Azospirillum brasilense: one gene and its partners. The protein of the gene in region 3 interacts with the protein of the main gene of each other region in a pairwise test. Links are inferred from orthologs where the notes say so. Each region holds a gene or a part of one and is shown on either strand. Other genes may lie near its edges. The genes, in order: trkA, D3869_RS22450 and ptsN.

What was found.
Region 1: the proteins of ptsN (region 3) and trkA interact in binary tests that used the Escherichia coli proteins (3 or more experiments, as listed by UniProt). The link is inferred for Azospirillum brasilense from one-to-one orthologs.
Region 2: the proteins of ptsN (region 3) and D3869_RS22450 interact in binary tests that used the Escherichia coli proteins (3 or more experiments, as listed by UniProt). The link is inferred for Azospirillum brasilense from one-to-one orthologs.

Annotation. Positions count from the first base shown.
Region 1 is NZ_CP032346.1:415,210-424,452, reverse strand. What follows is about bases 3,972-6,788. They hold trkA (Trk system potassium transporter TrkA), read right to left. Parts: upstream 6,160-6,788; coding sequence 4,783-6,159; downstream 3,972-4,782. Other genes in these bases: D3869_RS15965 (sigma-54-dependent transcriptional regulator), read right to left, coding at 6,624-6,788; D3869_RS15970 (hypothetical protein), read right to left, coding at 6,327-6,602; D3869_RS15980 (D-amino-acid transaminase), read right to left, coding at 3,972-4,740. Outside these bases: D3869_RS16010 (inositol monophosphatase family protein), read right to left, coding at 1-439; D3869_RS16005 (hypothetical protein), read right to left, coding at 436-966; D3869_RS16000 (hypothetical protein), read right to left, coding at 1,069-1,353; GTPase HflX, read right to left, coding at 1,526-2,785; RNA chaperone Hfq, read right to left, coding at 2,838-3,086; D3869_RS15985 (HAD family hydrolase), read right to left, coding at 3,182-3,880; more of D3869_RS15980, read right to left, coding at 3,877-3,971; more of D3869_RS15965, read right to left, coding at 6,789-8,024; D3869_RS15960 (sensor histidine kinase NtrY-like), read right to left, coding at 8,014-9,243. UniProt on the Escherichia coli protein: Part of the constitutive potassium transport systems TrkG and TrkH. May regulate the transport activity of TrkG and TrkH systems. Binds to NAD(+) and NADH.
Region 2 is NZ_CP032347.1:21,034-30,746, reverse strand. What follows is about bases 3,686-6,972. They hold D3869_RS22450 (sensor histidine kinase), read right to left. Parts: upstream 6,643-6,972; coding sequence 3,886-6,642; downstream 3,686-3,885. Other genes in these bases: D3869_RS22445 (K(+)-transporting ATPase subunit C), read right to left, coding at 6,744-6,972; D3869_RS22455 (response regulator), read right to left, coding at 3,686-3,889. Outside these bases: D3869_RS22470 (Crp/Fnr family transcriptional regulator), read right to left, coding at 1-428; D3869_RS22465 (adenylate/guanylate cyclase domain-containing protein), read left to right, coding at 613-2,313; D3869_RS22460 (TerC family protein), read right to left, coding at 2,367-3,020; more of D3869_RS22455, read right to left, coding at 3,191-3,685; more of D3869_RS22445, read right to left, coding at 6,973-7,352; potassium-transporting ATPase subunit KdpB, read right to left, coding at 7,363-9,507; potassium-transporting ATPase subunit KdpA, read right to left, coding at 9,521-9,713. UniProt on the Escherichia coli protein: Member of the two-component regulatory system KdpD/KdpE involved in the regulation of the kdp operon. KdpD may function as a membrane-associated protein kinase that phosphorylates KdpE in response to environmental signals.
Region 3 is NZ_CP032346.1:1,317,301-1,326,427, forward strand. Bases 2,201-4,901 are described here. They hold ptsN (PTS IIA-like nitrogen regulatory protein PtsN), read left to right. Parts: upstream 2,201-3,172; coding sequence 3,173-3,631; downstream 3,632-4,901. Other genes in these bases: rpoN (RNA polymerase factor sigma-54), read left to right, coding at 2,201-2,418; hpf (ribosome hibernation-promoting factor, HPF/YfiA family), read left to right, coding at 2,542-3,138; ubiG (bifunctional 2-polyprenyl-6-hydroxyphenol methylase/3-demethylubiquinol 3-O-methyltransferase UbiG), read right to left, coding at 3,773-4,534; D3869_RS20025 (aspartate kinase), read left to right, coding at 4,691-4,901. Also shown: lptB (LPS export ABC transporter ATP-binding protein), read left to right, coding at 1-824; more of rpoN, read left to right, coding at 841-2,200; more of D3869_RS20025, read left to right, coding at 4,902-5,926; D3869_RS20030 (NAD(P)H-dependent flavin oxidoreductase), read left to right, coding at 5,953-7,044; ptsP (phosphoenolpyruvate--protein phosphotransferase), read left to right, coding at 7,046-9,127. UniProt on the Escherichia coli protein: Seems to have a role in regulating nitrogen assimilation.

The DNA of each region.
Region 1 (9,243 bases), 900 kb from region 3 along the record:
GGTAGGCGCCCTGCCCTTTCACCGCCGTGGCGATGCGCCCGTCGCACGGATCGTAGATCCAGCCGGCCACCGTCTCGCCGCGGCAGGCCAGGGCGATGATCACCGCGAAGAGCGGACGCCCGTTCGCGAAGTTCAAGGTGCCGTCGATCGGGTCGATGATCCAGACCGGTGCGTCGCCGTGGATGCGGTCCAGCAGGGACTTGTCCTCGGAGACGGCTTCCTCCCCCACCACCGTGCTGCCGGGAAGCAGGTCCAGCAGGCGCGGCGTCAGGGCGCGTTCGCCCGCCTCGTCGGCCAGGGTCACGAGATCGGCCGGCCCGGTCTTCTCACGGATGCCGGCGTTCGCCAGATCGCGGAAATAGGGAAGGATCTCGCTTTCCGCGACATCGCGGATGATCGCGGAGACGCGGTCGACGTCAGGAATCGGAAAATCTGTCACGGTTTCGGTGCCGCTTTGTTGGATCGGGGGTCGAGTCTCAGGACCGTTCCGCCATCCTTCGGCGGTTCCGGCAGCATGACTTTGCCGTCCAGACCACTGTCTTTCAACGCTCTCACCAGCGCATCATAGGTGGCCTGATCGGCCGCGGGGTTGGGGGCGGGCGGCGTGCCGGTCAGCGGGCCGGGTTCCGGCGGCTTGCGCGGCGCGTTCGGATCGGGTGGGGACTGCGGAACGTCGCGCGCTTCCCGGGTTTCCTCCTTGGGCGGCGGCGGGGGTGGACGCCACAGGCGGAAACAGTCGGTGAAGGTGGCTTCCTTGCAGGCCTTCAGCAGTTCCTTCGGGTCCGGCGCCACGACCAGCGGGCTGAAGGGGGCGGGCGGAAACACCGCGGGTTCCGGCGGCAGGGGATCCTCCGGAGCGACCGGCGGTTCTTCGACGAATCCCGGCGGCAGCATCCGCTCGGCGGCGGCGGCGGGGGCCATGAAGGCCAAAAGCGCCAGGGGCAGAAGAACGAGCGGAACGGGCAAGGGAATCCGGACAAAAGAAGAGGCGGGCCGTGCACCCATTATGGCGCCCCGCCCGCCGCATAGCCACGGACAAATCCTCGACCCCGCACCCTCCCCGCTCCGTCAGGAGCGCGGCAGGCTGTCGCTGGGCGTGACGTGCAGCGCCCAGGCGGCCAGTTCGGACCGCAGGGCGGCAATCTTGCTGCTTTCCGTCGGGTTGGTTTCCTTGCGCCAGGCGTCACTGATGATTTCCAGAAGCCGGGCGCGGCCGGCGGTGTCGCGCGACAATTCCTGGATGCGCAGCACCGCGGCACCGGGCGACAACTGCTCCTGGCGGGCGACCAGGGTCACCTGATCGGCCAGGAAGGCGGTGATCGAAAAGTGTGTTGGATCGGTCTGCAAACGCATAGGCGGGCCTCCTCCCGGGGATAACCCATCGGCTCCCCGGTTCAAATATCGGGGGCGCGTTGGGAAAAGGCTACACCTCGGACGTCGTAGGACGGGGCTGAAATCGGGCGCGTCATGTCGTCGCACGTGCACGAACGAATTATGACGCGCCCGAGTCCTTTATGGCGAAAGATCAGCCGTGCACGAACCGTTTCTCGAAACGGGCCAGATCCGCCGGGTCGATGGCCACCTGGATGTGGGCCTGGACCTCGTCGTCCCGCCGGTCCAGCACCTCACCTTTTGCATAGAGCCACGCGAGCGCCGCCCCGTCCCCCAGCGCGACGGACAGGTCCACCACATGGCGGTGGGCGTTCATCCGCTGGTCGAGCAGCCGGTCGAGATCGGCGATCCCCGCCCCCGACAGGGCGGACACCGCGACGGCGCGCGGGTTGCGGGCCGTTTGGGCGAGGACCGCCTCGCGGGACTCCTCGTCCAGCGCGTCGATCTTGTTCAGCACCTCGATCACGCGGTCGTCGGCGTCCGGGTCGATGCCCATGTCGCTCATGACCGTGTGCACGTCGGCCTTCTGGGCCTCGCTGTCCTGGTGGGAGACGTCGCGGACATGCAGGATGATGTCGGCGGCGTCGACCTCCTCCAGCGTGGCGCGGAAGGCGGCGACGAGCCCGTGCGGCAGGTCGGAGATGAAGCCCACCGTGTCCGACAGGATCACCTTGCGCCCGGACGGCAGGGTCACCTGACGCATCGTCGGGTCCAGCGTGGCGAACAGCAGGTCCTTGGCGAAGACGTCGGCGTTGGCCAGCCGGTTGAACAGCGTCGACTTGCCGGCGTTGGTGTAGCCGACCAGCGCCACCACGGGGTACGGCACTTTGGCGCGGGCCTTGCGGTGCAGGCCGCGGGTGCGGCGGACCTCCTCCAGCTCCTTCTTGATCTTGACGATGCGGTCGCCGATCAGACGGCGGTCCATCTCAAGCTGGGATTCACCGGGGCCGCCGAGGAAGCCGAAGCCGCCACGCTGGCGTTCCAGGTGGGTCCAGGAGCGGACGAGGCGCGACTTCTGGTAGGTCAGGGCGGCCAGTTCGACCTGGAGCATGCCTTCGCGCGTGCGGGCGCGGGCGCCGAAGATCTCCAGGATCAGCCCGGTGCGGTCGATGACCTTGACCTTCAGGGCCTTTTCCAGGTTGCGCTGCTGCACCGGCGACAGCGCGTGGTCGAGGATGACGAGGGATGCCTCCGTCTCCTCCACGATCTGGGCAAAATGCTCCACCGTCCCCGACCCGAGAAGGATCGAAGGCTGCGGGCGGTTCACCCGCGCGCATTCGGCGTGCACGACCTCCAGATCGATGGCGCGGGCAAGGCCCACCGCCTCGTCCAGGCAGGATTCGGGATGGCGCAGGACCCCGTCCGCCTCACTGCGGAGGACGGGGTGGACCACGATGGCGCGGCCGGAGGCATCAGGCGTCCGGCCGTTGCCATTGGTCGGAAGATCAGACGTTTTCACCTTCCTTGGGCGGCTCGAAAAGTTGGATCGGATGCGCGGGCATCACGGTGGAGATGGCGTGCTTGTAGACGAGCTGCGAATGCGCATCGCGCCGCAGCAGAACCGAGAAGTTGTCGAACCAGGTGATGATTCCCTGAAGTTTAACACCGTTCACGAGGAACACGGTCACGGGAGTCTTGTTCTTGCGGACGTGGTTGAGGAACACGTCCTGCACATTTTGGCTTTTTTCAGACATTTTATGTCGCCCCCTTCTTCAGTGTTTTTTGGGGCCCCTTGTTAGAAGCCCGCCCCCTGCAGCGATAAGGTCATGGTTGGTCGCAACCGTCTCGACTACTGGTCATCCGATATGGTGTCACCACCGCTGCCCACCAACCCGCACAATGCATGGCACGTGTCGTACCGATGGGCCGGAGGGAAGCGGGTGAAGCCGCTGCCCTCGCCCGCCCCTATTAGCACCGGGACCATTCCCGCGCCATGGGCACATTCCATGTCGATGTCGGCGTCCCCCACGAACCAGACGTCCGGGCCCGGCGGAATGTTCGCCGGTTCCAGCGCCATCAGCACCGGCGCGCCGTGCGGCTTGTCGAATTCGGCGTCCTGGGCGCCGACCAGACGGCCGAAATAGCCGGTCCAACCCAGCGCGTCGGCTTCCGCCCGCAGGAAGCGGCCGGTCTTGTTCGACACCACCGCCTGATAGATTCCGCGCTCGGCAAAGCCGCGCAGCAGGGATTCCGCACCCGGCAGGGGCCGCAGATGCTCCAGGTGATGGGCCTCGAAATAGGCGTAGAAGAGGTCGCGCGCGTCGGTCCAGCGCTCCCCGAAGATGCGGGGGAAGCTGTCGCGCAGCGACTGCTTGATGCGCTCCCGCGCCTCCTCCTCGGTCCAGGCCGGATGGCCGAAGGTGACCAGCGCATGGTTCAGCGCGGCACGCACCGTGCCCCAGTTGTCCACCAGCGTGTTGTCCCAGTCGTAGAGGACGGCGCGCGGCAGAACGGGCAGACGGTCGATGACGGCGGCGGCGTCGCTCATGACGGCACCCCGCCGGCCACGTAATCGAGATAGGCCTGACGCAGCGTCAAGGTGACCGGACCCGGCCTGCCCTCGCCCACCGGCTTCCCGTCGATGCGGGTCACCGGCAGCGCGAAAGTGCCGGCGGAGGAGACGAAGGCCTCGCGGGCGGCGAGCGCCTCGTCAACCGTGAAGCTGCGCTCCTCGACCGGAATGCCGCGCTCCCCGGCCAGCCGCAGGAGCGACAGGCGGGTGATGCCGTTGAGAATCTTCTGCGACGGGGCGCGGGTCACCAGCACGCCGTTCTGCGTGACGATCCAGGCGTTGGAGGAGGACCCCTCGGTCACCGTGCCGTCCGGGTCGATCAGCCATGCCTCGTAGGCGCCCGATTCGGCGGCCTGCTGCTTGGCCAGGACCGGGGCGAGGAGGCCGACCGTCTTGATGTCGCGCCGGCCCCAGCGGATGTCGGGCACGGTGACCACGGCCACGCCCTTCTCGATCTGCTCCGGCTTGGCGAAGGCGGTGACCCGCTTGACGGTCATCACCAGCGTCGCGGGGATCTCTGCCGGGAACTTGAAGTCGCGCGGGGCGACGCCGCGGGTGACCTGGATGTAGAGCGAACCGTTGCGGACGCCGTTCCGCCGCACCAGCTCGCGGGCGATCATCGTCACGACGCGCGGGGCCGCCGGCCAGTCCATGCGCAGTTCCGACAGGCTGCGGCCCAGACGCTCCATATGGCCGTCCAGGTCCGCGAAGCGCCCATCGAGGAGAGTCACCACCTCATAGACGCCGTCGGCGAACTGGAAGCCGCGGTCTTCCACATGGACCGCCGCCTGCCGATGCGGCAGGTAACGGCCGTTGACGTATGCCCATCGAGCCATGGAGGTTCTTTTTGTTGGTGCCAAAAACGATACGGGAGGCGATCAGAAGAATTCAAGCCGGACGGCGAACATCTTCTCCACCTTTTTCACCTGACCGGCGGTGGCGAGGATGATGACGCGGTCCTTCGGGCGGATCACCGTGGCCGGGCGCGGGATGATGACCTCGTCGCCGCGCACGATGGCGCCGACGATGACCCCGGAGGGCAGCTTGACCTCCCGCAGCGGCGTGTTCACCACCGCGGAGGTTTCCAGCGCCTCCGCCTCGATCACCTCGGCGAAGCCGTCGCGCAGGCTGTGCACCGCGCGGATGCGGCCGCGCCGGACGTGCTGAAGGATGTTCGACACGGTGATGGCGCGCGGGCTGACCACGGCGTCGATCCCCAGCGGCGACACCAGCGAGGTGTAGGACGCCTTGTTGATCAGCGTGATGGCGCGCTTCGCCCCGTGCCGCTTGGCGAGCAGCGAGGACAGGATGTTGCCCTCGTCGTCGTTGGTCACGGCGACCACCGTCTCGGTGGCGCGGACGTTGGCCTCCTCCAGAATCTCCGGGTCCAGACCGTCACCGTGCAGCACCATGGTGCGCGACAGGCGCTGCGCCACGAACTGGGCGCGGCTGCGGTTCATCTCGATGATGCGGGCGGTGACCTGGGGGTATTTCGCCTCCAACTCCTCCGCCAGACACAGCCCGATGTTGCCGCCGCCCAGGATGATGATGCGGCGGGCCTCAACCTCCTCGTGGCCGAAGGCGGCCATGGCGCGGTTCAGGTGGCGGTTGTCGCAGGCGAAATAGACCTCGTCGCCGGGCAGCATCTGGTCGTCGCCGCCGGGTATGAAGGAGCGGTCGTTGCGGATGATCGCCACCACCTCCAGCCCGAGGTCGGGGAACAGGCCGGTCAGTTGGCGCAGTGGCGTGTGCAGGACCGGACAGGTTTCCGTGCACAGGACACCGACGACGCGGACCTTGCCGTCGGCCAGCGGGATCATGTCGAAGGCGCCCGGCACCTGCAGCCGGCGGGCGATGGCCCGCGCCACCGCGATCTCCGGCGAGATGATGACGTCGATCGGCATGTGGTCGCGGCTGAACAGATCGGCCCAGATCGGCTTCAGATAGCTCTGGTTGCGCACGCGGGCGATCTTGGTCGGCACCTTGAACAGGGCGTGCGCCACCTCGCAGGCGACCATGTTGATCTCGTCGATCTGGGTGACCGCGATGATCATGTCGGTCTCGCCCGCCCCCGCCGCCTCCAGAACGTCGGGGTGGGAGGCGTGGCCGACCATGGCCTGCACGTCGAGCGTGTCGCTGATCCGCTGGATGAGTTCCGGCGAATGGTCGATCACCGTGACGTTGTTGCCTTCGGACGCCAGATAGCGCGCGATGTTCGAGCCGACCTGCCCGGCTCCGCAAACGATGACCTTCACGGCCTTTGCACCCTTCCCCGCCCATTGTCCAGGCGCTCAGGCCGAGGACATTACCATTTCGCGGTTGGGCGCACCAACCCTATGTTTGCGAAGGGAAATGCGGGCCGACCCGCAAGCGTGGGAAGGGGGAAAGGTGACGGAAGTGCCCCATCGCCCTCCCCCGGCCGTCATCGCGAAACGCAGACCGATGTGCCGGCCTTGGCGTCAGCTGTTGTCGATCGTGAGTAGAACTGCGTGAAGACGCCCTCCGGAGCACCGTCCTTGCGGGTGTCGAAGTTGACCGAACCGTGGAAATGGGCCGGCCCATCGAAATCCACACCGATCAGCAGAAGTGCTTGGGCCGAGAGGCGGCAGGCGCCGATTTCAGGAAAAGGAAAAAGCAGGCTCTCAAGCCGTCCGCGTTCGGGACATGCCTGGGAAACCTGCTTCTGAAGCGAAGACAACGAGTGCTTGGCTATGGGGGCCTATTCGACGAACAGCTTGCCCTTCTCGCTTCCGTGCACGCCGAGCGACTTCAGCTTGCGGTGCAGGGCCGAACGCTCCATTCCCACGAAGGAGGCGGTCCGGGAGATGTTGCCGCCGAAGCGGGTGACCTGGGCCAGCAGATACTCGCGCTCGAAGACCTCGCGCGCCTCGCGAAGCGGCAGGCCCATGATCTCGCCCCCCTTGTCCCATTTCAGGACGGTGGGGGTGATGGCGCCGATCTCCGGCGGAAGCTGGTCGGCGCGGATCGGCTCCTTGGGGTCGCCCTGCGCCATGATAAGCAGCCAGTCGACCACGTTGCGCAGCTGGCGCACGTTGCCCGGCCAGTCATAGGCCTGGAGCGCGGCCATGGCGTCCTCGCCGAACTCACGGGCCGGCAGGCCGGCAGCCTCGGCGGAGCGCTGCATGAAATGGCGGGCCAGCAACGGGATGTCCTCGCGGCGTTCGGCCAGCGAGGGCACGCGGATGGGCACGACGGCGAGGCGGTAGAAGAGGTCCTGGCGGAAGCGCCCCTGGTCGATCTCCGCCTGAAGGTCGCGGTTGGAGGTGGCGACGACGCGCACGTCCACCTCGACCCTCTGGCCGCCGCCGACCCGCTCGAACACCTGCTCCTGCAGCGCGCGGACGATCTTGCCCTGGGTTTCCAGAGGCATGTCGGCCACCTCGTCGAGCAGCAGCGTGCCGCCGTGCGCCTGCTCGAAGGTGCCGATCTTGCGACCGCCGCCGTCCACCCCGGCCTCCGTTCCGAACAGCTCCATCTCCAGCCGGTCGGGACGCATGGTGGCGCAGTTCAGCCCGACGAAGGGACCGCCGGCCCGGCGTGAGCGCGCGTGGATCAGCCGGGCCACCACCTCCTTGCCGGATCCGGCGGGGCCGGTGATCAGGACGCGGCTGCCGGTGGGCGCCACCTTCTCGATGCTCTGGCGAACGTGGTTGACGGCGGTGGACCGGCCAACCAGCTCCACCTCGCCGCCGGCGCGCAGCTTCAGCTCCTCGTTCTCGCGCTTCAGCCGGGCCGCCTCGATGGCGCGATCCACCATCAACAGCAGCCGGTCGGCCTTGAAGGGCTTCTCGATGAAGTCGTAGGCGCCGATCTTGATGGCCGAGACGGCGGTCTCGATGTTGCCGTGGCCGGAGATCATGATGACCGGCAGGTTCCGGTGGTCGCGCATCAGCTGTTCGAGGATCTGAAGCCCGTCCAGCCGGCTGCCCTGGAGCCAGATGTCCAGAACCACGAGACTGGGCCGGCGCGCGGAGACCTGGGCGAACGCCTGGTCGGCGTCGGCGGCCTCGCGCGTCTTCATGCCTTCGTCGTTCAGGATGCCGGCGATCAGCATCCGGATGTCCGCTTCGTCGTCGACAATCAGAATGTCATGCGCCATGGGCTGCGTGCCTCTTCTCTTCACCGGTCTCCGCCGGCGTGCCGACGCCGCCGGGGGCGTCGCCCGCGGCCGTGCCGGAGCTGGTGGACGTGTTGGGGATGACCAGCCCGACGCGCGCCCCGCCGCCTTCGCGGTCCTCCAGGGTCAGCACGCCGCCGTGGTCCTCCATGATCTTCTTGACGATCGCCAGCCCCAGTCCCGTGCCTTTGGCGCGCGTCGTCACATAGGGTTCGGTCAGCCGGTCGCGCTCCTCGGTCGGCAGGCCCTTGCCGTTGTCCTCGACGATCATGGCGATGCGTTCGGCATCGACCTCGACCCGGATGGCGACATGGCCGGGCGGCAGCTCGGCGCCCTCGGCGGGGGGCGGGCGGCCTTCGATGGCGTCCGCGGCGTTCTGCAGCAGGTTGGTCAGCGCCTGGCTGATCTGCCGGCTGTCGCAGGGAACGGTGAGCGGCCCCTGGGGAAGCGCCATGTCGAACTTGATCTTGCCGGCGTGCGCGCTGGACTGCAGGAACACCGCCTGACGGACGAGATCGTTGAGGTTGCAGGGCTTCATCACCGGTTGCGGCATGCGCGCGAAGGCCGAGAATTCATCGACCATGCGCCGGATGTCGTCCACCTGCCGGACAATGGTGTCCGTGCACATGGTGAAGACCTCGGTGTCGCTGGTGATCTCCTTCAGGTACTTGCGGCGCAACCGCTCGGCGGAGAGCTGGATCGGCGTCAGCGGATTCTTGATCTCGTGGGCGATGCGGCGGGCGACGTCGGCCCAGGCCGCCTTGCGCTGGGCGGAGACCAGCTCGGTGATGTCGTCGAAGGTCACGACGTAGCCGCGGATCTCCCCGCTGCCCCGCCCTTCGGTGGAGATGCGGACGAGCAGCGTCAGCGGCGTGGTGCCGGGGCGGCGGATCTGGATCTGGTCCTGCACCACCCGGCCGGGGCGGCCCGGCGCGTGGTCCAGCAGCTCCCCCATTTCCGGTGACAGCTCGGCCAGCCGCATCCCGATCAGGCTTTCCGCGTCCTCGACGCCGAGAAGGCGCGCGGCCGAGAAGTTCGGCAGGGTGATGCGCCCCTCCGCGTCCAACCCGATCACGCCCGCCGACACGCCGCCCAGGACGGTCTCGGTGAAGCGGCGGCGCTCGTCGATCAGGCGGTTGGCGGAAAGAAGCTCGTGCCGCTGGCTTTCGATCTCCGTCGTCATGCGGTTGAAGGCGCGCGA
Region 2 (9,713 bases), on a different replicon or contig from region 3:
TCGTTCACCCGTGTGGCGAGCTTCCGGATCTCTCCGGCCAGCAGGACCATCACCTGGTCGCAGACGTCGGGGTGGCGGTGGATGCAGTCGCGGAACAGCGGGGCGGGCATGCAGGCGACCGTGGCGTTGGTCACGGCGACGATGCCGGCGGAGCGGGCCTTGCCGTCGATGGCCGCCAGCTCGCCGAAGAACTCCCCGGCGGGGATGTCGCGCAGGATCACCGTCCGCCCGGAGATCGCGCGGATCGTCACCCGGACCAGACCGGCGGCGACGATGAAGACGTCGGTCCCCTCATCCTCGAAATCGATGATCCATTGCCCGGCCTCCACCCGGCGCCAGAGGCAGCGGTCCTCCAGCGCCCGCAGCTCGTCGGGGGACAGGGAGCGGAACAGCGCCGCCCCGGCCAGCGTTTCGGTCCGGCGCCTCATGAACGGGCCTCATGGAGGGGCCTCATGGAGGGGAATGGGTGTCGGGCTGTGGCATGGCGCGGGATGATCTCATAGGATGCCAAGGGACGCCACGCAGAAGCCGAGACCCACAGCCCGAGTCCGCCGACCGACATGACGACCGTCCCATCCGCCGCCTGGCCCCGTTCATGACCCGGAACCGTTCATGAAACGCCGGATCGAACGCCCGTTGCGCCTGTTCACCGGCCTGACGCTGTTCACCTTCGTCATCACCCATTTCCTCGCCCACGCCGCCGGGCTGCTGCTGCTGCCGGGGATGGAGGTGGCGCGGCGCACGCTGCTGTGGGTCTGGGACACGCTGCCGGGGCAGGCGCTGCTCGCCGGCTCCTTCATCACCCACGCCGGGCTGGGGCTGTGGGCGCTGTACCGGCGCCGCCACCTGCGCATGCCCGCCGGGGAGGCGTGGCAGCTCGGGCTCGGCCTGTGCATCCCGCTGCTGCTGATCCCTCACGGCATGGCGGGGATGCTGTCGGACGACCTCTACAACGACCCGCTGACCTACCCGCGGGCGATCGTCCTCTACTGGATCACCGCGCCGGAAACCCTGCTGTGGCGCCAGCTCCTGCTGCTGGTGATCGTGTGGATCCACGGCTGCATCGGGGTGCGCGGCTGGCTGATGACGAAGCCCTGGTACCGGCAGCGGGCCTCGCTGCTCGGCGCCTTCGCCATGCTGCTGCCGCTGCTGGCGCTGGCCGGGATCGTCAACGCCGGCTGGGACGCCGAGCGCCGGGCGGCCGCCGATCCCGCCTATCTGGAGCAGTTCCGCCCGCCCCCCGCCGGCACGCCGGAGGCGGAGAACCGCGCCGCGCTGGCCGCGATCAGCGGCGGCGTGTTCAACACCTACGTCCTGCTGCTGGTCGGCACGCTGGGGATGCGGCAATACCGCAACTGGCGGGCGCGGGCGACCAGCCCGGTGCGCATCGCCTATCCCGGCGGTCGCTCGGTCACCGTTCCGCGCGGGACCTCGGTGCTGGAGGCCAGCCGGGCCAACGGCATCCCGCACACCGCGCTGTGCGGCGGGCGGGGGCGCTGCTCCACCTGCCGCATCCGGGTGACCGAGGGGGCGGACGCCCTGCCGCCGCCCAACGCCACGGAGCGGGCGGTGCTGGAGCGGATGAAGGCGCCGCCCGCCGTCCGCCTCGCCTGCCAGCTCCGCCCGGTGGCGCCGCTGTCGGTGACGCCGCTGCTGTCGGCGCGGGACAACGGCCGCACCTTCGCCGTCACCGCTCCGATGGACAGCGGGCGGGAGCTGGCGATCACCGCGCTGTTCGTGGATTTGCGGGGATCGACCTCGCTGGCGGCGGAGCGGCTGCCCTTCGACGCGCTGTTCATCGTCACCCGCTATGTCCAGGTCGTCACCGACGCGATCCGCAAGCACGGCGGCTACGTCATCGCCATCGCCGGGGACGGGGTGATGGGCATGTTCGCGAACGAGCAGGACCCCACCGCGGCGGCGGCCAGCGCGCTGCGCGCCACCGCCGACCTGTGGCGCGACATCGAGGTGCTGAGCCGCGACCTCGCGGAGGAGCTGGACCAGCCGCTGGCCTTCGGGGCCGGGGTGCATTCCGGCCTCGCCGTGGTCGGGGCGGTGGCCTGCTCGGAGGACGGATCGCTGCAATTCATCGGCGACACCGGCAACGTCGCCGCAAGGCTGGAGGAGATGACCAAGACGCTGGGCGCCACCGTGGTCTTCTCCGACGCGGCCGCCGAACTGGCGGGGCTCCGGCGGTTGGAGCATCTGGAGCGCCGGGAGGTGGCGATCCGGGGCCGCGACGGCACGCTGGGGGTGCGGACCGTCCAGCGCCAGGAGGATTTGCGGGCGCTGCTGGAGGGGGCTGGCGCCTGAAGAAAAAACCCCCGCCGGAGGGCGGGGGTTTTTGATTGTCGGAGCAGATGGGATCAGAGCAGGTGGGCCTGGGTCAGGACCTCGTTGCCGCCGCGCCAGATCATGTCGAGCGCCACGTAGGTGATGATGGCGAGGCCGATCCAGCCGATCCAGCGGTGCTTGTGCAGGATGTGGGCGATCACGTTGGCCGCGGCCCCCATCAGGATGACCGACAGCAGCAGGCCGATGACCAGGACCGTCGGATGGTCCTTGGCGGCCCCGGCCACGGCCAGAACGTTGTCGAGCGACATCGACACGTCGGCCACCACGATCTGCCAGACCGCCGCGCCGAAGGTGGTCGTCGCCACCGCCGCACCGACCGCGGCGTCCCCGGAGCCGTTCGCGGCCAGCGCCTCGTCGGGCGTCACCTCGTCCGCCCCTCCGGAGCGCAGCTCGCGGAACATCTTCCAGCAGACCCACAGCAGCAGCACGCCGCCGGCCAGGGTCAGTCCGATGATGGCGAGAAGCTGAGTGGTGATCAGCGCGAAGAAGATGCGCAGGATGATGGCGGCGCCGATGCCCCAGAAGATCACCTTGCGGCGCTGCTCCACGGGAACGGCGGCGGCGGCCATGCCGACCACGATGGCGTTGTCGCCGGCGAGAACGAGGTCGATGGCGACCACCTGCCCAAGGGCGGTGAGCTGCGACCAGAGATCGACGCTTTCCATATAAAAATCTCTTCGAAGGCTGCGGGTGGGCTCAATGGCGGTGTGCGGTCATCTTTTTTCTTGGGGCTTGCGCTTGAAACAGCGGCCCTGGGGGTTCTGTCGCACGAATCCAACCACCGCGCAGCAGGTTTAGCGTGCAGCGGTGGGTTGCAACGGATGTGGGGGCGGGATCAATCCGGCGCGCGCAGCCGGTAGCCGACGCCGGTCTCGGTCAGGATGTGCGAGGGGCGCTCCGGCTCCGCCTCGATCTTCTGGCGGAGCTGGCGGATGTAGATGCGCAGATACTGCACGTCGGTGTCGGCCCCCCAGACCTCCTTCAGGATGAAGCGGTGGGTCAGCACCTTGCCGGCGTGGGCGACCAGCAGGCGCAGCAGGTCGTACTCGCGCGGCGACAGCTTCACCTCGGCGCCGCGCACCGTCACGATCCGCCGCACCAGATCGACGGCGAGGTCGCCGCTGCGGAACAGCGGGCGCTCCCCCTGCTGCTGCAGGCGGTGGCGCAGGGCGGCGCGGATGCGGGCGAGAAGCTCCTCCATGCCGAAGGGCTTGGTCACATAGTCGTCGGCGCCGAGGTCCAGCGCCTCCACCTTCCCCGCCTCGTCGGCGCGGCTGGACAGGACGATGATCGGGGCGGCCACCCCGTCGGCGCGCAGGCGGCGGATCACCTCCAGCCCGCCGATCCCCGGCAGGCCGAGGTCGAGCACGAGCAGGTCCGGCGGGCGCCGCCGCACCGCCTCCAGAGCGCCCGCCCCGTCCTCCGCCTCGGCGATGTCGTAGCCCTGGGCGGACAGGGTGGTGCGCAGGAAGCGGCGGATCGGCGGCTCGTCGTCCACCACCAGGACGCGCAGCGGCAGGGTGTCCGACCTCATGGCGTCATCTCCCCGATGCCCGGTTCCTCAAGGCCGGGCCCCTCAAGGCTTGGCAGGGCGGCGGCGGCGGGCATGGTCAGGGTGAAGACGGCGCCGGAGCGGCCCTTACGGTTGCCGGCGGCGATGGTGCCGCCCATCGCCTCGACGAAGCCGCGGCAGATCGCCAGCCCCAGCCCGGTCCCGGCGCGCTGCCGGTCCTGGGCCTGGACGCGGTAGAACTTGTCGAAGATGCGCTCGACATCCGCCGCCGGGATGCCGTCGCCCTCGTCCCGCACCTCGATGCGCACCCGACCGTCCTCCCGCGCCGCCCCGACCTCGATCCGCGAGCCTGTTGGCGCGTATTTGGCCGCGTTGTCCAGCAGATTGAAGAGAACCTGTTCGAACAGCACGTCGTCGGCCTCCAGCATCGGCAGGTCGGCGGCCAGATCGACGTCCACCCGGTGCCCGGCCAGGATGCGCCCCGCCCGCCCCAGCGCGCTGCCCACCGTCTCGGCCAGATCGACCGGGCCGGTGCGCGGGCGGATGGCTCCGGACTCCAGGCGTGTCATGTCCAGCAGGTTGGCGATGAAGCGGTTCAGCCGCTCCGCCTCCTCCTGGATGGTCGCGGCAAGGTCGCGGCGCGCCGCCTCGTCCATCCCGGCACCATAGGCGGTCAGGCTGGTCGCCGATCCCAGGATGGAGGCCAGCGGCGTCCGCAGGTCGTGGGAGATCGAGGTGAGCAGAGCCGAGCGCAGCCGCTCCGTCTCGGCGGCCAGACGGGCGCGGTCCACGTCCTCCGCCAGGGTGACGCGCTCGATGGCGAGAGCGGCCTGATCGGTCAGCGCGTCGAGCAGGCGGCGCTGGTCGGGAGTCAGCAGGGCGCCGGGCTTGCCGGTGCGGGCGGTGTCGGTGTCGATGCCGACCACCCCGACCGGGCCGCGCCCGGTGCGCAGGGGAAGGAACAGCCACTTGGCGCCGGGCAGCGTGTCCGAGCCGCGCCCGGCGGGCCGGTTGTTCTCCCAGGCCCAGACGGCGGCGGCGAGGTCGGCCTCGCGCAGTTCGTCCTCCGGCGGATAGCCGGCGCGGACGGACACGGTGTCGCCGTCGGGCAGCAGCAGGACCACATGCACCTTCAGCATCGCCGCGATCTGGTGGGCGGTCGCCCACAGCAGGTCGTCCATGGTGACCACCCCGGCCAGCTTGCGGCTGAAGCCGTAAAGATCCTCGGTCGTCTTGGCGCGCAGCCGGGCGGTGACGGCCTGGGCGCGCACGCGGGCGGTCAGGTTGCTGGCGATCACCGCGACCACCGCGAAGAAGAACAGCGCGACGATGTTCTCCGGATCGGCGATGGAGAAGGTGTAGAGCGGGTTCAGGAAAAAATAGTTGAAGGCCAGGATGCTGGCGACGCAGGCGTAGAGCGACGGCCCCAGCCCGCCGGTCACCGCGCTGGTCAGCACCGCCGTCAGGAACACGAGCGCGACGTTGCTGACGTCCAGCACCTGCTGAAGCACCTCCCCGACGCCCAGCGCCAGGGCGACGTAGCCGGTGGCGGCGGCGTAGGGCCACCAGGACAGCGCCGGGCGCCGGGGGGCCGCGGTGCGCACCGTCTTGGGCGGGATCGGCTCCTCGGCGTCGTCGGCGATGACGTGCACGCTGATTCCACCGGCCTGCCGGATCAGCCGGAAGGCGACGGAGCCGCGCAGCAGCTCCGCCCAGGGGCCGCGGTGGGACTTGGCGATGACGATGTGGGCGACGTTGTTGGCCCGCGCATACTCGACCACCGTGCCGGCGACGTCGCCGCCGGGGATGGTCACCGCCTCGCCGCCCAGCTTCTCGACCAGCCGCAGCGCGTCGGCGATGCGGTCGCGCTCGGCCTCGCTCAGGCGCAGGCTGCGCGGAGTCTCCACATGCAGCGCGGTCCAATGGGCGCGCAGCCGGTCGGCCTGACGCCGGGCGTAGCGGACGACGGCGGCGCAGGCCGGGTCCTCGTTCACGCAGACCAGCAGCCGCTCCCCCGCCGCCCAGGGGCCGGCGATGGCGTGGGCCTGCATGTGGGTGAGAAGCTGGTCGTCCACCCGCTGGGCGGTGCGGCGCAGCGCCAGCTCGCGCAGAGCCGTCAGGTTGCCGGGGGAGAAGTAATGGCGGATCGCCCGCTCGGCGGTGCGCGGAACATAGACCTTGCCGTCCTTCAGCCGCTGGATCAGGTCATCCGGCGTGATGTCGATGACCTCGATGTCGTCGGCGCGGTCGAGGATCGAGTCCGGCACCGTCTCGCGGACGCGGACGCGGGTGATCCGGGCGACGACGTCGTTCAGGCTCTCCACATGCTGGATGTTCATCGTCGTGTAGACGTCGATCCCGGCGGCGAGGATCTCCTCCACGTCGAGGTAGCGCTTGGCGTGCCGGCTGCCGGGGGCGTTCGTGTGGGCCAGCTCGTCCACCAGCACGATGGCCGGGCGGCGGGCGAGGATGGCGTCGAGGTCCATCTCGTCGAGCCGGCGGCCCTTGTACTCGACCTTGCGGCGGGGAAGGACCGTCAGGCCGGCGAGCAGCGCCTCGGTCTCGCGCCGGCCGTGGGTCTCGACCACGCCGACCACCACGTCCACCCCGTCGCGCCGCTTCGCCTGGGCGGTCAGCAGCATCTCGTAGGTCTTGCCGACGCCGGGGGCGGCGCCCAGGAACAGCTTCAGCCGCCCGCGCCCCTCCCGCGCCGCTTCGCGCAGGAGCGCTTCGGGCGAAGGCCGGGCGGTGGCGGCGGTTCGATCGTTCGGCATCGGGGGACGGCTTTCGGAACGGATCGACGGCCCCGCCCCCTCCCCCGCCCCGCAAGGGAGAGCGGACGGGAGAACGGACGTGGCCGCCTGTTGACCTTCAGCTAATGCGTCGCCGCGGCGGCGTCGAGGGCGAGATTGAGCCGCAGCACATTGACCACCGGCTCCCCCAACGGTCCGAGCAACGAGGGCTCGGTGTTCAGGGTGACCAGGGCGCGGACCTGGGCCTCCGTGATGCCGCGGGCGCGGGCGATTCGGGGGACCTGGAAGTCGGCGGCGGCGGGCGACAGGTGCGGGTCGAGGCCGCTGGCCGAGGTCGTCACCAGCTCGACCGGCACCGGGGCGTTGGGATTCTCGGCCTTCAGCCGCTCCGTCTCCTCCCGCACCCGGTCGGCCAGCGCCTGGGACGTCGGGCCGAGGTTGGAGCCGCCGGAGGCCGCGGCGTTGTAGGGCGCCGGCACGCTCTTCGACGGGTCGGCCGGGTCCGACCCCAGCGTGGCGGAGGGCCGGCCATGGAAATAGCCCTCCCCGGTGACGCTCTGGCCGATCAGGGCGGAGCCGACGACCGTCCCGTTCCGCTCGATCAGGCTGCCGTTGGCCTGATGCGGGAAGACAGCCTGGGCAATGCCGGTGACGGCCAGGGGGTAGATCAGCCCGGTCACCACGGTCAGCGCGGCGACCATGACGAGAGCGGGACGCAGTTCCTTGATCATGGCGGGCTCCTCACACAAGGCCGATGGCGTTGACGATCAGGTCGATCAGCTTGATCCCGACGAAGGGCACGATCAGGCCGCCCAGCCCGTAGATCAGCAGGTTCCGGCGCAGCAGCCGCGCCGCGCCCACCGCGCGGTAGGCGACGCCGCGCAGCGCCAGCGGGATCAGCGCGACGATGATCAGCGCGTTGAAGATGATCGCCGACAGGATGGCGCTTTCCGGGCTGGCCAGCCCCATCACGTTCAGGGCGCCAAGCTGCGGGTAGAAGGCCAGGAACATGGCGGGAATGATGGCGAAATACTTCGCCACGTCGTTGGCGATGGAGAAGGTGGTCAGCGCGCCGCGAGTCATCAGCAGCTGCTTGCCGATCTCCACGATCTCGATCAGCTTGGTCGGGTCGCTGTCCAGGTCCACCATGTTGCCGGCCTCGCGGGCGGCGACGGTGCCGGTGTTCATCGCCACGCCGACGTCGGCCTGGGCCAGCGCCGGGGCGTCGTTGGTGCCGTCGCCGCACATGGCGACCAGCTTGCCCCGCGCCTGCTCGTCGCGGATGAGCTGCAGCTTCATCTCCGGCGTCGCCTGGGCGAGGAAATCGTCCACCCCGGCCTCCGCCGCGATGGCGGCGGCGGTCATGGCGTTGTCGCCGGTGATCATCACCGTCTTGATGCCCATCTTGCGCAGCGCCGCGAAGCGCTCCCGGATGCCGCCCTTGACGATGTCCTTCAGATGGATGACGCCGAGCAGCCTGCCGTCGCGGGCGACGGCCAGCGGCGTGCCGCCGGACTTGGCGACGCGCTCCGCGATGGCCTGCACCTCGCGCACCGCCGCCTCCAGGACGGGATCAGGGCGCAGCCCGGTCACCGTGTTGCCGGTGACCGTGTTGCCTTGGCTGGCGATGCCCTGCCCGAGGGTCCGCACATGGGCCAGCACGGCGTCCACGGCACCCTTGCGGATCGTCACGCCGTCGCTGTCGATGCCGCTCAGCCGCGTCTGGGCGGTGAAGGGCACGAACTGGGCGTGCAGCCCGGCCATGTCGCGGGCGCGGATTCCGTACTTCTCCTTCGCCAGGACGGTGATGGAGCGGCCCTCCGGCGTCTCGTCGGCCAGCGAGGCGAGCTGGGCGGCGTCGGCGAGGTCGCGGTCGGCCACGCCGGAGATCGGCAGGAATTCCGACGCCTGCCGGTTGCCCAGCGTGATGGTGCCGGTCTTGTCGAGCAGCAGCGTGTCCACGTCGCCCGCCGCCTCGACCGCCCGGCCCGACATGGCTAGTACGTTGAAGCGGACCAGACGATCCATGCCGGCGATGCCGATGGCCGACAGCAGCGCGCCGATGGTGGTCGGGATCAGCGTGACGAACAGCGCCGCCAGCACCAGCACCCCGACCGACCCGCCGGCATAGGCGGCGAAGCTGGGGATGGTCGCCACGGCGATGACGAAGATGACCGTCATGCCGGCCAGCAGGATGTTCAGCGCGATCTCGTTCGGCGTCTTCTGCCGCTGCGCGCCTTCGACCAGCCCGATCATGCGGTCGAGGAAGGTGTTGCCCTGGGCCGCGGTGATCCGCACCTTGATCCAGTCGGAGATCACCTGCGTGCCGCCGGTCACCGCGGAGCGGTCGCCGCCGGATTCGCGGACGACCGGGGCGGATTCGCCGGTGATCGCCGCCTCGTTGACACTGGCCACGCCCTCCACCACCTCGCCGTCGGAGGGGATGAGGTCGCCGGCCTCCACCAGAACGAGGTCGCCGGGCTTGAGCGCGGTGGCCGGGACGCTTTCCCAGCCCGCGCCGGCCAGCCGCTTGGCGGTGGTTTCCGTGCGGGTGCGGCGCAGGCTGGCCGCCTGGGCCTTGCCACGGCCCTCCGCCACCGCCTCCGCGAAGTTGGCGAAGAGCAGGGTGAACCACAGCCACAGCACGATCTGCAGGGAGAAGCCGATTCCCCCGGCGCCTGTCAGCCCGGCGCCCGTCAGGAGGTCGCGCAGGAACAGCAGCGTGGTCAGCGCCGCCACCACCTCCACGCAGAACATCACCGGGTTGCGGGCCATCAGCCGCGGGTCGAGCTTGCGGACGGAGCCGGCGACGGCGGGCAGGAGGATGGCCGGGTCCAGCAGCGTGGAGGCCGGAGTCCGGGTGGCGGTTTTCGAATGGGTGTCCATGGAAGGTCCCCGGTCAGAAGAGGAGGCCGGCGCGCATCGCCAGATGCTCGGCCACCGGGCCGAGGGCGAGCGCCGGGAAGAAGGTCAGGCCGCCGACGATCAGGATGACGCCGGCCAGCAGCCCGACGAACAGGCCGCCATGGGTCGGGAAGGTGCCGGCCGAGGCCGCGCTGCGCGTCTTGGCGGCGAGCGAGCCGGCGACCGCC
Region 3 (9,127 bases):
TGGCCATGGACATCGAAGACCGGAACCTCGGCGGTCCGACCCTTTCCGCCCCGAACGCGTCGGGTCACCCGGCGGGTCATCCCGCCACCGACGTGCGCCCGACCGAAGGGCTGGTGGCCCTGCATCTGGGCAAGGCCTACAAGAAGCGTCCGGTGGTCCGCGACGTGACCGTGACGGTCCAGCGCGGCGAGGCGGTCGGCCTGCTCGGCCCCAACGGGGCGGGCAAGACGACCTGCTTCTACATGATCACCGGGCTGATCGCCGCCGACTCCGGCACCATCCTGCTCGACGGACAGGACATCACGGCGCTGCCGATGTACCGCCGGGCGCGGCTGGGCATCGGCTATCTGCCGCAGGAGGCGTCGATCTTCCGCGGCATGTCGGTGGAGAACAACATCCGCTCCGTGCTGGAGGTGGTGGAGCCCAACCGCGACACCCGCGAGCAGATGCTGGACGAGCTGCTGGCGGAGTTCTCGATCACCCACCTGCGCCGGGCCCCGGCGCTGGCGCTGTCGGGCGGCGAGCGGCGGCGCGTCGAGATCGCCCGCGCGCTGGCCTCCCAGCCGCACTTCATCCTGCTCGACGAGCCGCTGGCCGGCATCGACCCGATCGCGGTGAACGACATCCGCGAACTGGTCAGCCACCTGCGCGACCGCGGCATCGGCGTGCTCATCACCGACCACAACGTGCGTGAAACGCTCGACCTCGTCGATCGGGCATACATCTTGCACGATGGTGTGGTACTAATGGAGGGAGAGCCGGCCGAGATCGTGGCGCACGAGGACGTGCGCCGGGTCTACCTCGGCGACCGGTTCAGCCTCTAGTGCGGTTTCCCTGCCCATGGCGCTCAGCCAACGCCTCGATCTTCGTCAGACCCAGTCCCTGGTGATGACTCCGCAGCTGCAGCAGGCCATCAAGCTGCTGCAGCTGTCGAACATCGAACTGTCGGACTTCGTGGACCGCGAGATCGAGCAGAACCCCCTGCTGGAGCGCGACAGCGGCCCCGGCGAGGGCGGCGGCGAGTCCGGGGGCGACGGTGCCGGTGACGGCGGGGGCGAGCCCGGAGCGGTGGACCTCGCCGGGCCGGAGGAGCGCCAGCCGCCGATGACCGACGGGCGCACCCGCGACACGGTGGAGATGACGGCGTCGGAGACGATGGGATCGGCCTCCGACGCGCCGCTCGACACCGATTTCGAGAATGTCTATTCCGACGACCGTTTCTCCGACGGGACGGACGGCTCCAACGACGTCTATGGCTCCTGGCAGGAGCGCGGCGGGCGCGGCGGCTTCGAGGACGACGAGTCCAACCTGGAAGCGACCCTGACCGGCCAGAAGAGCCTGCGCGACCATCTGACCGAGCAGCTGAAGATCGACCTGCCGGACCTCGGCGACCAGCTCATCGGTCTGGCGCTGATCGACCTGCTGGACGAGGCCGGCTGGATCACCGGGCTGGAGGTGGAGAGCCTCGCGGGGCAGCTCGGCTGCGCGCCGGAGCGGGTGGAGCGCGTGCTCGCCGCCTGCCAGCGCTTCGACCCGCCGGGCATCTTCGCGCGGTCGCTGAAGGAATGTCTGGCGATCCAGCTGCGCGAGAAGAACCGCTTCGACCCGGCGATGGAAGCGCTGCTCGACCATCTGGAGCTGCTGGCGGCGCGCAATCTGCCGGCGCTGATGAAGGTCTGCGGCGTGGACGCCGAGGACGTCGCCGACATGGTGGCGGAGATCCGCAAGCTGAACCCCAAGCCGGCGCTCAGCTTCGACCACACGCCCGCCCAGCTGGTCACCCCCGACATCCTGATGCGCGCCAACCCCGGCGGGGGCTGGCTGATCGACCTGAACCCGGACACCTTGCCGCGGGTTCTGGTCAACCACCGCTATTTCGCGCGCATCTCCGGCACCGCCCGCAACAAGGCGGACAAGGAATACATCACCGAGCGCTTCCAGTCGGCCAACTGGCTGGTCAAGTCGCTGCACCAGCGCGCCACCACCATTTTGAAGGTGGCCAGCGAGATCATCCGGCAGCAGGACGCCTTCTTCATCCACGGCGTCTCGCATTTGAAGCCGCTGATCCTGCGCGACATCGCCGAGGCGATCGGCATGCACGAGAGCACGGTCAGCCGTGTCACAACCAACAAGTTCATGGCGACGCCGCGCGGCGTGTTCGAGCTGAAATATTTCTTCACCTCCGCCATCCAGGGGGCCGACGGGCAGGCGGCCCACTCGGCGGAAGCCGTGCGCTACCGCATCAAGGCGATGATCGACGCCGAGAAGCCGGACGACGTGCTGTCGGATGATAAAATCGTCGAAATCCTTCGTGGGGAAGGGATCGACATTGCGCGCCGGACGGTCGCGAAGTATCGTGAAGCGATGCGCATTCCGTCATCGGTGCAGCGACGCCGTGCCAAGATGTCACGCATGTAACCGGGCCGGGAGGGGGTCGTCCTTGATTGACAGCCCATACCGCCGTCACTATGGTCCCCGTCCGCACGTGGCGGCCTTCCGTCGTCCTATGTCTATCGCGGACCAGATTGGAAACATCCCAAAATGCAACTGACCGTCAAAGGCAAGCAGCTTGACGTTGGCGACGCTCTGCGCACCCACGTCGCGGACAGCCTGAACACCATCGTCGGCAAGTATTTCAACAAGCCGATCGAGGCCAACGTCGTCCTGACGCGCGAAGCGCATCTGTTCAAGGCCGACATTCAGGTCCATGTCGGTCGTGGGATCGTCCTTCAGAGCGCGTCAGACGCCACCGAGCCGTACCCCGCCTTCGACACCGCGTGCGAGAAGCTGGCCAAGCGCCTGCGCCGCTACAAGCGCCGCCTGCGCGACCACCACAGCGTCGAAGCCCCCGCGCAGGAAGCCTTCCCGGCCCGCTACCAGATCCTGGAAGCGGAGAAGGACGAGGCCCATGTGGAGAGCGACGAGGCCGCCGCCGAAGAGGCGCAGCCCATTGTGATCGCCGAGATGGAAACCAACATCGCGACCCTGGCGGTCAGCGAGGCGGTCATGCGCATGGAACTCGCCGACGCTCCGGCCCTTATGTTCCGCAACGGCGCCCATGGCCGCCTGAACCTGGTCTACCGCCGCGCCGATGGCAACATCGGTTGGGTGGACCCGGCGGAGAAGGCCGGCGCCTGAGTCCGGTCTCAGTTCCAACCACACCCATAGCGTCATGCTCGATCTCATCACGCCGCACGCCATTCTCCCGAACCTGAAGGCCGGCAGCAAAAAGCAGGCCCTGCAGGACTTGGCGCGCAAGGCGTCCGAGCTGACCGGCCAGCACGAACGGGCGATCTTCGACGTCCTTCTGGAGCGCGAGCGGTTGGGCACCACCGGCGTCGGGCATGGCATCGCCATCCCGCACGGCAAGCTGTCCAACCTCGACCGCGTCCACGGCGTCTTCGCCCGGCTGGAGCGGCCCATCGACTTCGATGCGATCGATGAGCAGCCGGTCGATCTGATTTTCCTGCTGTTGGCTCCGGATCATGCCGGCGCCGACCATCTGAAGGCGCTGGCCCGTGTGTCGCGCCTGCTGCGCGACCAGTCCATGTGCGAGAAGCTGCGCGGTTCGGACTCGGCGGACGCGATCTACGCGCTGCTGACCCAGCACGAAGCCAGCCACGCGGCGTAAGGCGCGTTTCCTTGAGAACACAAAAAAACGGGAGGGCCGGCGGCTCTCCCGTTTTTCGTTTTGCGGCATCCCGAGATCATCGCGTCCTCACAGGAGCGGCGGGCGTACGTTTGTACGTACGCCCGCCGATGCCCTGTACGTTCAGGCCCGCTCGGCCCAGCCCATGTAGTTCACGTCGAGATCGCGCGGGTTCAGCCGGAACTCGTCGGACAGCGGGTTGTAGGTGATGCCGGTCAGGTCGCGGATCGCCAGCCCTTCCGCGCGCACGGCGGCGGCCAGTTCGCCGGGGCGCAGGAACTGGCGCCAGTTGTGGGTGCCGCGGGGCAGCCAGCGCAGGATGTACTCCGCCCCGACAATGGCCAGCGCGAAGGACTTCGGCGTGCGGTTCAGCGTCGCCAGGAACAGCGCGCCGCCCGGCGCGGTCAGGGCCGCGCAGGACTTCACGAACAGGGGCACGTCGGCGACATGCTCGATCACCTCCATCGCCAGCACGGCGTCGAAGCGCTCGCCGCTGGCGGCCAGCGCCTCGGCGGTGGTGGCGCGGTAATCGACGGGGGTGCCGGTTTCCGCGGCGTGGGCGGCGGCGGTCCGGATGTTGCGCTCGGCCGCGTCGACGCCCACCACGGTGGCGCCCATGCGGGCGACGGGCTCCGACAGCAGGCCGCCGCCGCAGCCGATGTCGACGATGCGCAGGCCCTTCAGCGGCTCCGCCGCCAGCGGGTCGCGGCCCAGGCGGCGGCACAGCGTGTCGCGGATGTAGGCCAGCCGCAGCGGGTTCAGCCGGTGCAGGGGCCGGAACTTGCCGGTGGGGTCCCACCATTCCGCGGCGATGGCCGAAAAGCGGGCGATGTCCTGGGGGTCGACAGTGCCTGCGGTGCCTGCGGTTCCGGCGGTCGCGGTCATGAAAGAAATCCCGTATGCTTGGATTGCGAGAACAATTGCGGGGCGAACTTGCCTCGCTGTGAGCGACAGAGTATGGATACGCCGCCCCGCGCCGGCAACGGTAGAGCGGGGGCGCGGACTGCCGGCTTTTTCGCCGGCCCAGACATGGTGTGAGGTATGGCGCGGATCGTCCTCAAGTTCGGCGGCACGTCGGTCGGCGACATCGACCGCATCAAGAACGTGGCCCGAAAGGTCGAGCAGGAAGTCAAGGCGGGGCATCAGGTTGCCGTCGTCGTGTCGGCGATGTCCGGCGTGACCAACCAGCTCGTGAAATACTGCAACGACATCGACAAGCTGCACGACGCGCGCGAGTACGACGCCATCGTCGCTTCGGGCGAGCAGGTGACCTCCGGTCTCCTCGCCATCGCGCTGCAGTCGCTCGGCATCCAGGCGCGGTCCTGGCTCGGCTGGCAGATTCCGATCTACAGCGACGAGACGCACGGCAAGGCGCGCATCGTGTCCATCGACACGGCGGAGCTGGACAAGCGGATGAACACCGGCGAGGTCGCCGTGGTCGCCGGCTTCCAGGGCGTGACCGAGGGTGGGCGCATCACCACGCTGGGCCGCGGCGGCTCCGACACCTCGGCGGTCGCCCTCGCGGCGGCGCTGAAGGCCGACCGCTGCGACATCTACACCGACGTGGACGGCGTCTACACCACCGACCCGCGCATCGTCACCAAGGCGCGCAAGCTCTCCAAGATCACCTACGAGGAGATGCTGGAGCTGGCGTCGCAGGGGGCGAAGGTCCTGCAGACCCGCTCGGTCGAGATGGCGATGAACCACCGCGTGCGCGTGCAGGTTCTGTCGAGCTTCGAGGAGGCCGCCGGCAGCGCGCTTCCCGGTACCCTTGTTGTTGACGAGGACGAGATCGTGGAAAAGGAAGTTGTGAGCGGCATCGCCTACAGCCGCGACGAGGCGAAGATCACCCTCATCGGCGTCGCCGACCGTCCGGGCGTGGCGGCCAGCATCTTCGGTCCGCTGACCGACGCCGCCGTCAATGTCGACATGATCGTCCAGAACGTGTCGGAAGACGGCAAGTCCACCGACATGACCTTCACGGTCGGCAAGGCCGACATCGCCCGCGCCGTCAAGGTGCTGGAGGACGCCCAGGCCGAGCTGAACTACAAGCGCATCGTCTCCGACGCCAACGTGGTGAAGGTGTCGGTGATCGGCGTCGGCATGCGCAGCCACGCCGGTGTCGCGCAGCGCATGTTCAAGGCGCTGGCCGACAAGGGCATCAACATCCAGGTCATCTCCACCTCCGAGATCAAGATCTCCGTCCTGATCGCCGAGGAGTATGCGGAGCTGGCGCTGCGCGCGCTGCACACCGCCTACGGGCTGGACGCGGCCTGAGTCGCGGTGAAGGGGGAGGGGCGGCGATGACCGACGCCAGGTCCGACGCGGTCGCAGGCGCCCGACTCGACCGGCTGTGGGAGCGTGGCTGCGCCTTCCTCGGCACGCGCACCGCCATCATGGGCGGTGCGATGAGCTGGGTGTCGGAGCGCCACCTCGTCTCCGCCATCTCCAACGCCGGGGGCTTCGGCGTGCTGGCCTGCGGCTCGATGCCGCCGGACCTGCTGGCGGCGGAGATCGCCGCCACGCGGGCGCTGACCGCGAAGCCCTTCGGCGTCAACCTCATCAACATGCACCCGGACCTCGACCGTCTGATCGATGTCTGCCGGGAGCTGGCGGTGAGCCACGTGGTGATCGCCGGGGGCTTCCCCAGCGGCGCCACCATCAAGCGGATCAAGGACGGCGGCGCCCGCGCCATGGCCTTCGCCCCGACGCTGGTCAGCGGCAAGCGGATGGTCAAGCTCGGCATCGACGCCCTGGTGATCGAGGGCACGGAGGCCGGCGGCCACATCGGCCCCGTCTCCACCACCGTCCTGGCGCAGGAGATCCTGCCCGACCTGCGCGAGGTCCCGGTCTTCGTGGCCGGCGGCATCGGGCGCGGCGAGGCCATCCTGTCCTATCTGGAGCAGGGGGCGGCGGGCGTGCAGATCGGCACCCGCTTCGTCTGCGCCACCGAATCCATCGCGCACCCGCGCTTCAAGCAGGTCTTCATCAAGGCCTCGGCGCGCGACGCCCAGGCGTCGGTGCAGATCGACCCGCGCTTTCCGGTGATCCCGGTGCGGGCGCTGGCCAACGCCGGGTCCAAACGCTTCATGGAGCTGCAGCGCGAGGTCATTGCCCGGGTGGACCGCGGCGAGACGACGCGCGACGCCGGCATCCTGGAGATCGAGCATTTCTGGGCCGGCGCGCTGCGCCGCGCGGTGATCGACGGCGACGTGGAGAGCGGCTCGCTGATGGCCGGGCAGAGCGTCGGGCTGGTCACGCGCGAGCAGCCGGTGGCCGAGATCATCGGCGACCTGATCGCCCAGGCCGAATCGGCGCTGGCCGCCCGCTGCCCGCGCATTGACGCCGAAGAGCAGCCGGTCATCGGTCCATCGGCCATCCTGGGGGCGGCGTGAGATGAACGGCGTCGTGGGCGACATCCCCGCCGGTTCGCCGGGCTTCGACGGCGCCGCCTCGCGCCGCCTGCTGGCGCGGCTGCGCGACGTCATGGCGGGCTCCGGCTCCGGCCAGGAGCGGCTGGACAAGATCGTCACGCTGATCGGCATGGAGATGGGGGCGGACGTTTGCTCCTGCTACGTCATGCGGGCGGGCGAGGTGCTGGAGCTGTTCTCCACGCTCGGCCTGAACCAGGACGCCGTGCACAACACCCGCCTGCGCGTGGGCGAGGGCATCGTCGGCGACATCGCCGGCCACGCGCGGCCCATCGCGCTGGACAACGCGCCGTCGCACCCCAGCTTCGCCTACCGCCCGGAAACGGGGGAGGACCCCTTCCTGTCGCTGGCCGGCGTGCCGATCCTGCGCGGCGGCAAGGTCCGCGGCGTCCTGGTCATCCAGCACAAGGACCGCCGCCGCTACACCGAGGTCGAGGTCGAGACGCTCCAGACCATCGCCATGGTGGTGGCCGAGCTGGTCGCCCAGGGCGAGCTGGTCAACCCGCAGGAGGTCGCCTCCACGGGCGATCCGGCGCTGCTGCCGGCCCGCCTGTCGGGCACCTCGCTGGCCAGCGGTCTGGCGATGGGGCTGGCGGTGATCCACCGCCCGCAGCTCACCGTCCGCCAGATGGTCTCCGAGGACGCGGAGAGCGAACTGGCGCGGCTGAACGCCGCCATTGCGACCATGCACAGCGCCATCGACGACCTGCTGAACGCGGCGGCGCTGGCGGGCTTGAGCGAGCCCAAGGACATCCTGGAAACCTACCGCATGTTCGCGGAGGACCGCGGGTGGCTGTCGCGCATCCGCGAGGCGATCCGCATGGGTCTGACGGCCGAAGGCGCCGTGCAGCAGGTGCAGAACGACACCCGCGCCCGCATGAGCCACCTGACCGACCCCTACATCCGCGAGCGGCTGCTCGATCTGGAGGATCTGACCAACCGGCTGCTCCAGCACCTCGCCGGGCGCAAGTCGGAGGCCGACGGCGGCACGCTGCCGGAGGACATCGTCCTGGTCGCGCGGTCCATGGGGCCGGCGGAGCTTCTCGACTACGACCAGCGCCGCCTGCGCGGCGTGATCCTGGAGGAGGGATCGCCCTCCAGCCACGTCTGCATCGTGGCCCGCGCGCTGAACATCCCGGTGGTGCAGGCGCCGGATGCGCTGAACCGGATCGAGCCGCTGGACCCGGTGATCGTCGACGGCGACCACGGGCAGGCCTTCGTCCGCCCGGCCGAGGACATCCAGATGGCCTTCGCGGAGGCCGTGGCCCTGCGCGCCCGCAAGGAGCAGATGTACGAAACGATCCGCGCGCTGCCCTCGGTCACCCGGGACGGCGTGCCGATCTCCATTCAGCTCAACTGCGGCCTGCTGATCGACCTGCCGCATCTGAAGGCCAGCGGGGCGGAGGGCATCGGCCTCTACCGCACCGAAATCCCCTTCATGGTGCGCTCGACCTACCCGGACGTCCACGCCCAGACCGACCTCTATTCCCGCATCCTCGACCAGACCGACGACAAGCCGGTGGTCTTCCGCACGCTCGACGTCGGCGGCGACAAGATGCTGCCCTACATCGCGGCCAGCGAGGGCGAGGAGAATCCGGCGCTCGGCTGGCGGGCCATCCGCATCGGGCTGGACCACCCTTCGCTGCTGCGCCAGCAACTGCGCGCCCTGCTGCGGGCGTCCGCCGGGCGTCCGTTGTCGGTGATGTTCCCGATGATCGCGGAGGTGGCGGAGTTCGACGCCGCCCGCCGCCTGCTCGACCTGGAGATCGCCCGCCTGGAAGGCCAGGGCGGCGAGCCGCCCAGCCGTGTGCGCGTCGGCACGATGATCGAGGTGCCGGCGCTGCTCTGGCAGTTGCCCGCCCTGCTGCCGCGGGTGGATTTCCTGTCGGTCGGCTCCAACGACCTGACCCAGTACATCTTCGCCAGCGACCGCGGCAACCCGCGCACCTCCGGCCGCTACGACCCGCTGTCCCCGGCCATGCTCAGCCTGCTGCGGCGGCTGGTCGAGGCCTGCGGCGACGCCAACGTCCCGGTCAGCATCTGCGGC